2 regions of the Ensifer sp. LC384 genome follow, and region 1 is predicted to be linked to the other one. Evidence: predicted binding sites of a transcription regulator. Region 1 holds the regulator's gene; the other holds the start of a gene.

Region 1 (4,418 bases):
GAGATGAAGGTGATCGACATCACCGACCGGCCGCCGATGGAACAGGGCTTCGAGAAGATCGCCTATTCCTCCGAAATCTATCCGATCGAATATGTGCCGAACTTCCACGAGCTCGAATATGCGGTGCCCGTCGCCCATGGCAAGGATGCCGTGAGAGCGGTGCGCAAGCTGATGCTGGAAAAGCACCCCACCTGCATCTACCCGATCGAATACCGCTTCACGGCCGGCGACACCGGCTGGATCAGCCCGTTCTACGAGCAGGATTCGATCACGCTTTCCGTCTCCGGTGAGCCGGGCACGGACTACTGGGAGTATCTCAGGGATGTCGATACGATCCTGCGCCAGTACGGCTCGCGGCCGCATTGGGGAAAGCTGCATTTCCTCGGCGCCGAGGACGTGACCGCGCTTTATCCACGGTCCGGCGACTTCCGGGCATTGAGGGCAAAGGTGGATCCGGAAGGGCGCTTCCTCAACGATCACCTGCGGCAGCTGTTCGGTTGATCAGCTAAACGAAAACGCCGCGCGTCCGGATGGACGCGCGGCGTTGAAATGGATCAGACCGCTACTCAGGCGGCGGGGCTATCGCCTTCCGCAACGGCCGCCTTCGGGCCGCCCTTGGAAACGCCGACCATGGCCGGGCGCAGGACGCGATCGCCGATGGTGTAACCGGCCTGAACGACCTGCAGCACTGTGTTGTTCGGCACATCGGCGTTCGGGATCTCGAACATTGCCTGGTGGAAGTTCGGGTCGAACTTCTGGCCTTCCGGCTCCAGCTTCTTCACGCCATGACGCTCCAGCGCCGACAGCATGGCGCGCTCGGTCATCTCGACGCCTTCGATTAGCGTGGTGAGGCCCGCTTCGCCGGCCTCCTTCGCTTCGGCCGGGATCGCATCGAGCGCACGGCGCAGATTGTCGGAGACGGCGAGCATGTCGCGGGCGAAACCGGCAACCGAATAGGACTTGGCATCCTTGACGTCGCGCTCGGTGCGGCGGCGCAGGTTGTCCATCTCGGCTGCGAGCCTGAGGTACTTGTCGCGCAGGTCGTTGTTCTCCGCCCTGGCAAGTTCCAGCGGATCGGGTTCGGCAACCGGCGCCGCTTCCACAGCCTCGGGCGTAGCGTTGACTGCCTCGTCGATCGCGGCAGCTTCGTGTCCGTGCTTGTTTGTCTCGTCGGTCATGACGTTCTCCGGTGTATCGTCTGTCTTTTCTTTCGCATTTTCACGCCCGCGCGCAACGATGGCCGGATGGCGTAAAAATGCCAGTGACTGGATTTGATGCCGATATCGAGGTTTAGGGCCGAAAAATCAAGGGTTCAATGCTGTCTGTGGCCAAAAGCGCTGCTTCAGCGCGAAAGCCGCGACATCAACTGCGCGGTATAATCGACCATCGGCACGATGCGCGAGTAATTGAGCCGCGTCGGACCGATGACACCGACGGCGCCGACGATCCGATCTTCGCTGTCGCGATAGGGCGCAACGATCAGCGACGAACCGGACAATGAAAACAACTTGTTCTCCGAACCGATAAAGATCCTGACACCCGGGCCGCTCTCGGCGAGATCGAGCAGTTCGATCAGGCTATCCTTTTTTTCCAGGTCGTCGAAGAGCATGCGCAGGCGGTCGATATCTTCGGTTCCCTCCAGACCCTCGAGCAGGTTCGCGCGACCGCGAACGATCAATCGTGCCGGCTTTTCATCACCCTCATTGCCGGACCAGATCGCCAGCCCGCGCTCGACCAGATCCTGCGACAGGGCATCGAGTTCGCTGCGGACCGTCTGCTTGACCGTTTCAAGCTGCGAGCGCACCTCGCCGATGGTCTGGCCGGCCAGATGGGCGTTCAGGAAATTCGCCGCTTCCGTCAATTGTGAGCTCGTCACACCGGCGGGAAGCTCGATGATGCGGTTTTCGACCTGATCATGCTCGCCGACGAGCACGGCAAGCGCCTTGGTGGGCGCCAGCCGGATGAACTCCACATGCTTGAGCACCGGATCGTTCTTGGCCGTGATGACGAGACCGGCGCCGCGCGACATGCCCGACAGCATCTGGCTCGCCTCTGCCAGCAGCGCATCGACCGGCTGGGCATGGTCGCTCAGCCGCACGTGCCGATCGATCGAGGCACGATCCTCCGGCGAGAGATTGCCGACCTGCATGAAGGCGTCGACGAAGAAGCGCAGGCCCGTCTGCGTCGGCAGGCGGCCGGCGCTGATGTGCGGCGAGTAGATCAGCCCCAGATCTTCCAGGTCGCTCATCACATTGCGCACGGAGGCCGGCGACAACGACATCGGCAACAACCGCGAAAGGTTGCGTGAGCCGAGAGGTTCTCCGCTGTTCAAATAGGTTTCGACGATGCGACGGAAGATTTCACCGGAACGCTCGTCCAGCGCCGCCGCGATATCGGTCACTCCGGGATTGCGCAGTACCATGTCGCTCCATGTTCGCAGGCCAATCCTGCCGCCGGAAATATAGTGATCCCGGCGTCCGATAGCAAAAGGGAAAAATCGCCCCGATCGCCCGCCATCCACCGGTTCCCCTTGGCTGCGCCATGCTCTACAGCGCCGCGCGTCCCTAAGGCGCGCAAAGGTGGCTGTGGCACTTTGAACTGCTGCATAATTTTGTCCCTAAATCGATTCCGATTCAGGGAATTATGCAGTAGAAGGCTCACCAGATACGATAGGAGTTTGATGATGCGGCCATCCGGCAGAAAAATCGACCAAATGCGCAAGGTTTCGTTCGAGCGCAATTTCTCCAAGCACGCGGAAGGCTCCTGTCTGGTGCGGTTCGGCGATACGCACGTGCTGTGCACCGCCAGCCTTGAGGAAAAGGTTCCGGCCTGGCTTCGCAATGGCGGCAAGGGTTGGGTGACGGCCGAATACGGCATGTTGCCGCGCGCCACCGGCGAGCGCATGCGTCGCGAAGCCTCAAGCGGCAAGCAGAGCGGCCGTACGCAGGAGATCCAGCGTCTGATCGGCCGGTCGCTGCGCGCCGTCGTCGACCTGCCCGCACTCGGCGAACGCCAGATCTCGATCGACTGCGACGTTATTCAGGCTGATGGCGGCACGCGCACGGCCTCGATCACCGGCGCCTGGGTGGCGCTGCACGACTGTCTGAAGTGGATGGAAGCCCGCAACATGGTGAAGGTCGAGAAGGTCCTGAAGGACCATGTCGCCGCCATCTCCTGCGGCATCTTCGCCAGCCAGTCGATCATCGACCTCGACTATCTCGAAGATTCCGCCGCCGAGACCGACGCGAATTTCGTCATGACCGGAACCGGCGGTATTGTCGAAATCCAGGGCACGGCCGAAGGCAAGCCCTTCTCGGAAGAAGAATTCGCAAGCCTGCTGGGACTTGCAAAGACCGGCATTGCCGATCTTGTCGCGCTGCAGAAGCAGGCGATCGCCGGCTGACGAGAAGGACGCGGACGATGGCCCCGGCGCTGGAAGGTATTCTTGAAACCGCCCTCTATGCGGAAGATATCGACGGCGCCGAGGCCTTCTACGGCGGTGTGCTCGGGCTGGAAAAGATCACGCGCGCCGGCAACCGGCATGTGTTCTTCCGCTGCGGCCCAGGCGTTCTCCTGATTTTCAATCCGGCGGAAACGGTCAAGCCGCCTTCGCCGGATGCCCCCCTGCCGGTGCCGCCGCATGGCTCCACCGGCCAGGGACACATGTGCTTTCGCGTTTCCGCTGAGGCGCTCGGCGTGTGGAAGGAAAAGCTGGAAACGGCAGGTGTCGTGATCGAAGCCGATGTTCGCTGGCCGAACGGCGCGCGCTCCTTCTACTTCCGCGATCCGGCCGGCAACAGTCTGGAATGCGCGGAACCGGGCCTCTGGTCCATCGAATGAACCGCGGCCCCGGCGCCGCTCCTTTAAGAGACGACACATCATGCGCACACTGGATGACAAGACGCTCGTCGTCGCCAGCCACAATGCCGGCAAGATCCGCGAGATCCGCGACCTGATCGGGCCGCTCGGCTTCGAGGCCAAATCGGCAGCCGACCTCAACTTCGTCGAGCCGGACGAAACCGGCACGACCTTTGAAGAAAACGCGACGATCAAGGCGCTTGCCTCCGCCAAGGCTTCGGGCCTGCCGGCGCTTTCCGACGATTCCGGCCTGGCGATCGACGCGCTTGGCGGCGCGCCGGGCGTCTACACCGCCAACTGGGCCGAGCGCGAAGACGGCAGCCGCGACTTTGCCATGGCGATGCAGAAAGTCGAGGACGCGCTTCAGGACAAGGGCGCATGCGCCCCTGAAAAACGCACGGCCCGGTTCGTCTCCGTGCTCTGCCTTGCCTGGCCAGACGGCCATGTCGAGCTCTTCCGCGGTGAGGTCGAAGGCCATGTCGTGTGGCCGCCGCGCGGCGACAAGGGATTTGGCTACGATCCGGTCTTCCAGCCGCTCGGTTACGACACCACATTCGGCG
Region 2 (4,418 bases), on a different contig from region 1:
ATGCCGGTTCTAAGTTCGACCTCGGCGGGCAGGCGCATGTTCGCCGTGGGATAGCCGAGGCTACGTCCGAGCTTCTTGCCGTCGATCACTTCGGCCTCGACCGTGTAGCGATAGCCGAGCAGACCGGCTGCGTGTGAAACGTCGCCCTGCCCGAGCAGCGACCGGATGAAGCTCGACGAGATCACCGAAGCGTTCTCGTCGCGAAAGGCGTCGACCAGAGTGACGCCGAAACCGTTTTCACCACCCGCCGCCATCAGGAAGGCAGGACCGCCTTCGCGCCCCTTGCCGAAATGGAAATCGAAGCCGGTGACGACATGCGAGGCATGCAGCCATTCCAACAGCACCCGATGGATGAAATCGGACGCGGAAAGTTCGGAGAAGGTGCGATCGAACGGATATTCGATAACAGCGCCAAACCCCATGCCTTCGAGGATACGGGCCTTCAGCGGCGCGGGCGTCAGCCGGAACACCGGTGTATCCGGCCGAAAGACTGTGCGCGGGTGCGGCTCGAAAGTCAGCACCAGAGCGGGCACGCCGCGCGCCTTGGCTTCTTCCAGCGCTCGTTCCAGCACCGATTGGTGGCCGCGGTGCACACCGTCGAAATTGCCGATCGCGACAACGCCGCCGCGCAGGCGCTCGGGCAGCGGGTCACGGGTCTCGTTGCGATGAAAAACCGTCATCTCAATCTTCCCGTCAGGCGAGCCTGGGCATCCACCACTTCGGCGAGGCGCCCTCCTTTTTCAGGAAGGCTGCAAGCTTCACCTCGTCGGTCCTGCTTTCGTTCATGTATTCCTGGGCGTGAATGCCGGCACTGATGTAAAGCAGATCGAAGCCGGCATCCTGGGCGCCCTTGACGTCGGTCGGCATGCCGTCGCCGATGGCAATGACACGCGACAGATCGAGCGCACCGCGCACCGCCTTGGCTTCGCCGAGCGCCGCCCGATAGATGGCGATATAGGGCTTGCCGGCGATGCGCGCTTCGCCGCCGAGCTCTTCATAGAGCTTGGCAATGGCACCGGCACAGGGGATCAGCCGGTGGCCGCGCTCGACCACCAGGTCAGGATTGGCGCAGATGAACGGGATCTTGCGCTTGGCAAGACCGGTCAGTGTCGCGCGGTAGTGTTCCGGCGTTTCGGTTTCATCATCGTAGAAGCCGGCGCAGACGACGGTCTTGGCATCTTCCGACGACACGATCTCGGTACCAAGGCCCTCGAGTAAGGGCAGGTCGCGTTCAGCACCGATGAAGAAGATCTTCTTGTCGGCAGCAGCGATCAACGCGCGGGTCACATCGCCCGACGTGACGATGCGATCATAGGCTTCATCGGGAACGCCCAGCCCGCGGATCTGCACCTTGACGCTCGGGCTCGGCCGGGGCGAGTTGGTGATGAGAACAACCGTCAGTCCTGCAGCACGCGCTTCCGCCAGGGCCTCACAGGCCGACGCAAACGCCTGAACGCCGTTGTGCAGAACACCCCAGACGTCACAGAGCACGACGTCATAGCGCCCTGCGATTTCCCGAAAACTGTTGATCCTTGCGGCCATGCGGGCTTCCTGCAAACTCGGTTTCCGGCTTGCATCGCAAGGAAGGGGCGAGAATACAAGCCTCGGCCCCAGAAAAACGCCGCCATTCCCAAGGATTCGACGACCGGCTGCCCCTTCCGCCTCGAAGGGACCGACGGACAGCCGGACCTCGACAAGGCACTGCTTGCGCGGCGGAAACCTCGTCGGGCAACAGGACGAAACAAGCCTTCAAGACCAAGCTTCGCCCAAATTCCGACTGCTTCGCGCCGCAAGGATGCGCGCGTGCCCACCCCGGCCCGGCAGCCGTTCGTCTCCAGTCATGCCCCGCCGATAACCATGTCGCCTGAAATTTTTTGAACGGCCAATCCTTGACTCGTCCAGGACCCAGCCTTATCTCGGCCTCGCTAGCACTCGACAAAAGGGAGTGCTAACACCCATCCATCGGGTCGATGAGCGATCCGTAATGTCATTTGATCGAGGGATTAGACTAATGGCAAGCACCAATTTCCGCCCGCTGCACGACCGCGTTGTCGTCCGCCGCGTCGAGTCTGAGGAAAAGACCAAGGGCGGCATCATCATTCCGGACACCGCTAAGGAAAAGCCGCAGGAAGGCGAAATCGTCGCTGTTGGCTCGGGCGCCCGTGACGAAAGCGGCAAGGTTGTTGCTCTCGATGTCAAGGCTGGCGACCGCGTTCTGTTCGGCAAGTGGTCGGGCACCGAAGTCAAGATCAACGGCGAAGACCTTCTCATCATGAAGGAAGCCGACATCATGGGCATCATCGGCTGATCAGCCGTCGTCCACACCTTTCCATGACAACCAATGGGCAATGAGCCCAGGAGTTTTCTCAAATGGCTGCAAAAGAAATCAAGTTCGGCCGCACCGCGCGCGAAAAGATGCTGCGTGGCGTCGACATCCTCGCTGACGCGGTAAAGGTCACGCTCGGCCCGAAGGGTCGTAACGTCATCATCGACAAGTCCTTCGGCGCTCCGCGCATCACCAAGGACGGCGTATCGGTCGCCAAGGAAATCGAACTCGAAGACAAGTTCGAAAACATGGGCGCCCAGATGGTCCGCGAAGTTGCTTCGAAGACCAACGACATCGCTGGCGACGGCACCACGACTGCAACGGTTCTCGCCCAGGCTATCGTTCGCGAAGGCGCCAAGGCCGTTGCTGCCGGCATGAACCCGATGGACCTGAAGCGCGGTATCGACCTCGCTGTCACCGAAGTCGTCAAGGATCTCCAGGCCAAGGCCAAGAAGATCAACACCTCGGAAGAAGTCGCACAGGTCGGCACGATCTCGGCCAACGGCGAGCGTCAGATCGGCCTCGACATCGCAGAAGCGATGCAGAAGGTCGGCAACGAAGGCGTCATCACGGTTGAAGAAGCCAAGACCGCCGAAACCGAACTCGAAGTCGTCGAAGGCATGCAGTTCGACCGTGGCTACCTCAGCCCCTACTTCGTCACCAACCCGGAAAAGATGGTCGCTGACCTCGACGACGTCTTCGTTCTCCTCCACGAGAAGAAGCTGTCGAACCTCCAGGCCATGCTCCCGGTTCTCGAAGCCGTCGTTCAGACCGGCAAGCCGCTCCTCATCATCGCTGAAGACGTCGAAGGCGAAGCTCTTGCTACGCTCGTCGTCAACAAGCTGCGTGGCGGCCTGAAGATCGCGGCCGTCAAGGCTCCGGGCTTCGGCGATCGCCGCAAGGCCATGCTCGAAGACATCGCCATCCTGACCGGTGGTACCGTGATCTCCGAAGACCTCGGCATCAAGCTCGAAAACGTCACGCTCGACATGCTCGGCCGTGCGAAGAAGGTTTCGATCTCCAAGGAAAACACGACGATCGTCGACGGCGCCGGCCAGAAGAGCGACATCGAAGGCCGCGTTGCGCAGATCAAGGCCCAGATCGAAGAAACCACTTCCGACTACGACCGCGAAAAGCTGCAGGAACGTCTTGCCAAGCTCGCCGGCGGCGTTGCCGTGATCCGCGTTGGCGGTTCGACAGAAGTCGAAGTGAAGGAAAAGAAGGACCGCATCGACGACGCTCTCAACGCGACGCGCGCTGCTGTTCAGGAAGGCATCGTACCGGGCGGCGGCGTTGCCCTGCTGCGTTCTTCCGTCAAGATCACCGTCAAGGGTGTGAACGACGACCAGGAAGCCGGCATCAACATCGTTCGTCGCGCGCTGCAGGCTCCGGCCCGCCAGATCGCCGAGAACGCTGGTGACGAAGCTTCGATCGTTGTCGGCAAGATCCTCGACAAGGACCAGGACAACTTCGGCTACAACGCCCAGACCGGCGAATATGGCGACATGATCTCCATGGGCATCATCGACCCGGTCAAGGTCGTTCGCACCGCCCTTCAGGACGCAGCTTCGGTTGCTGGCCTCCTCGTCACGACGGAAGCCATGATCGCCGAACTGCCGAAGAAGGACGCTCCGGCAATGCCGGGCGGCATGGGCGGCATGGGCGGCATGGACATGATGTGATAGGGCGACAGCCCAATCGCAGCATCGTCCATAAAGCTTCGCCCATGCACTAAGAGCGGTTCAGCGCGCCAAGCGCGCTGAACGGGCGGCATGGACATGATGTGATAGGGCGACAGCCCAATCGCAGCATCGTCCATAAAGCTTCGCCCATGCTCTTATAGTGGTTCAGCGCGCCAAGCGCGCTGAACGGGCGGCATGGACATGATGTGATAGGGCGTCAGCCTTATCGCGGACCTGTTCAAGCAGATCCACGATGATCCATCCGGATCGGAAAGGGCGACCCTCGGGTCGCCCTTTCTTGTTTTTGCAGCAGTGCACCGGCTGCATCTCACGTGCACGTCAAAGCTGTCTGCCGGAAAAATTACCCGGCAGCTGCAGCGGCTCTAAAAAAGCGTTGAAGTCGAAAAAAA

Evidence for each region. The regulator HrcA, encoded in region 1, represses chaperone genes, less so after heat shock. The targets are predictions, from matches to a motif close to GTTAGCACTCNCNNNNNGNGAGTGCTAAC.
Region 2: the regulator HrcA is predicted to act here: its motif matches at 1,925-1,953, upstream of groES (co-chaperone GroES).

The regions. Positions count from the first base shown of each region.
Region 1 is NZ_MBST01000004.1:107,576-111,993, reverse strand. It holds gene BC363_RS05790 (D-arabinono-1,4-lactone oxidase) at 1-501, shown strand, start outside; gene grpE (nucleotide exchange factor GrpE) at 567-1,178, opposite strand; gene hrcA (heat-inducible transcriptional repressor HrcA) at 1,343-2,422, opposite strand; gene rph (ribonuclease PH) at 2,684-3,403, shown strand; gene BC363_RS05770 (VOC family protein) at 3,421-3,840, shown strand; gene rdgB (RdgB/HAM1 family non-canonical purine NTP pyrophosphatase) at 3,881-4,418, shown strand, end outside.
Region 2 is NZ_MBST01000067.1:147,196-151,613, forward strand. It holds gene BC363_RS29905 (bifunctional riboflavin kinase/FAD synthetase) at 1-680, opposite strand, end outside; gene BC363_RS29910 (TIGR01459 family HAD-type hydrolase) at 694-1,542, opposite strand; gene groES (co-chaperone GroES) at 2,012-2,308, shown strand; gene groL (chaperonin GroEL) at 2,371-4,008, shown strand.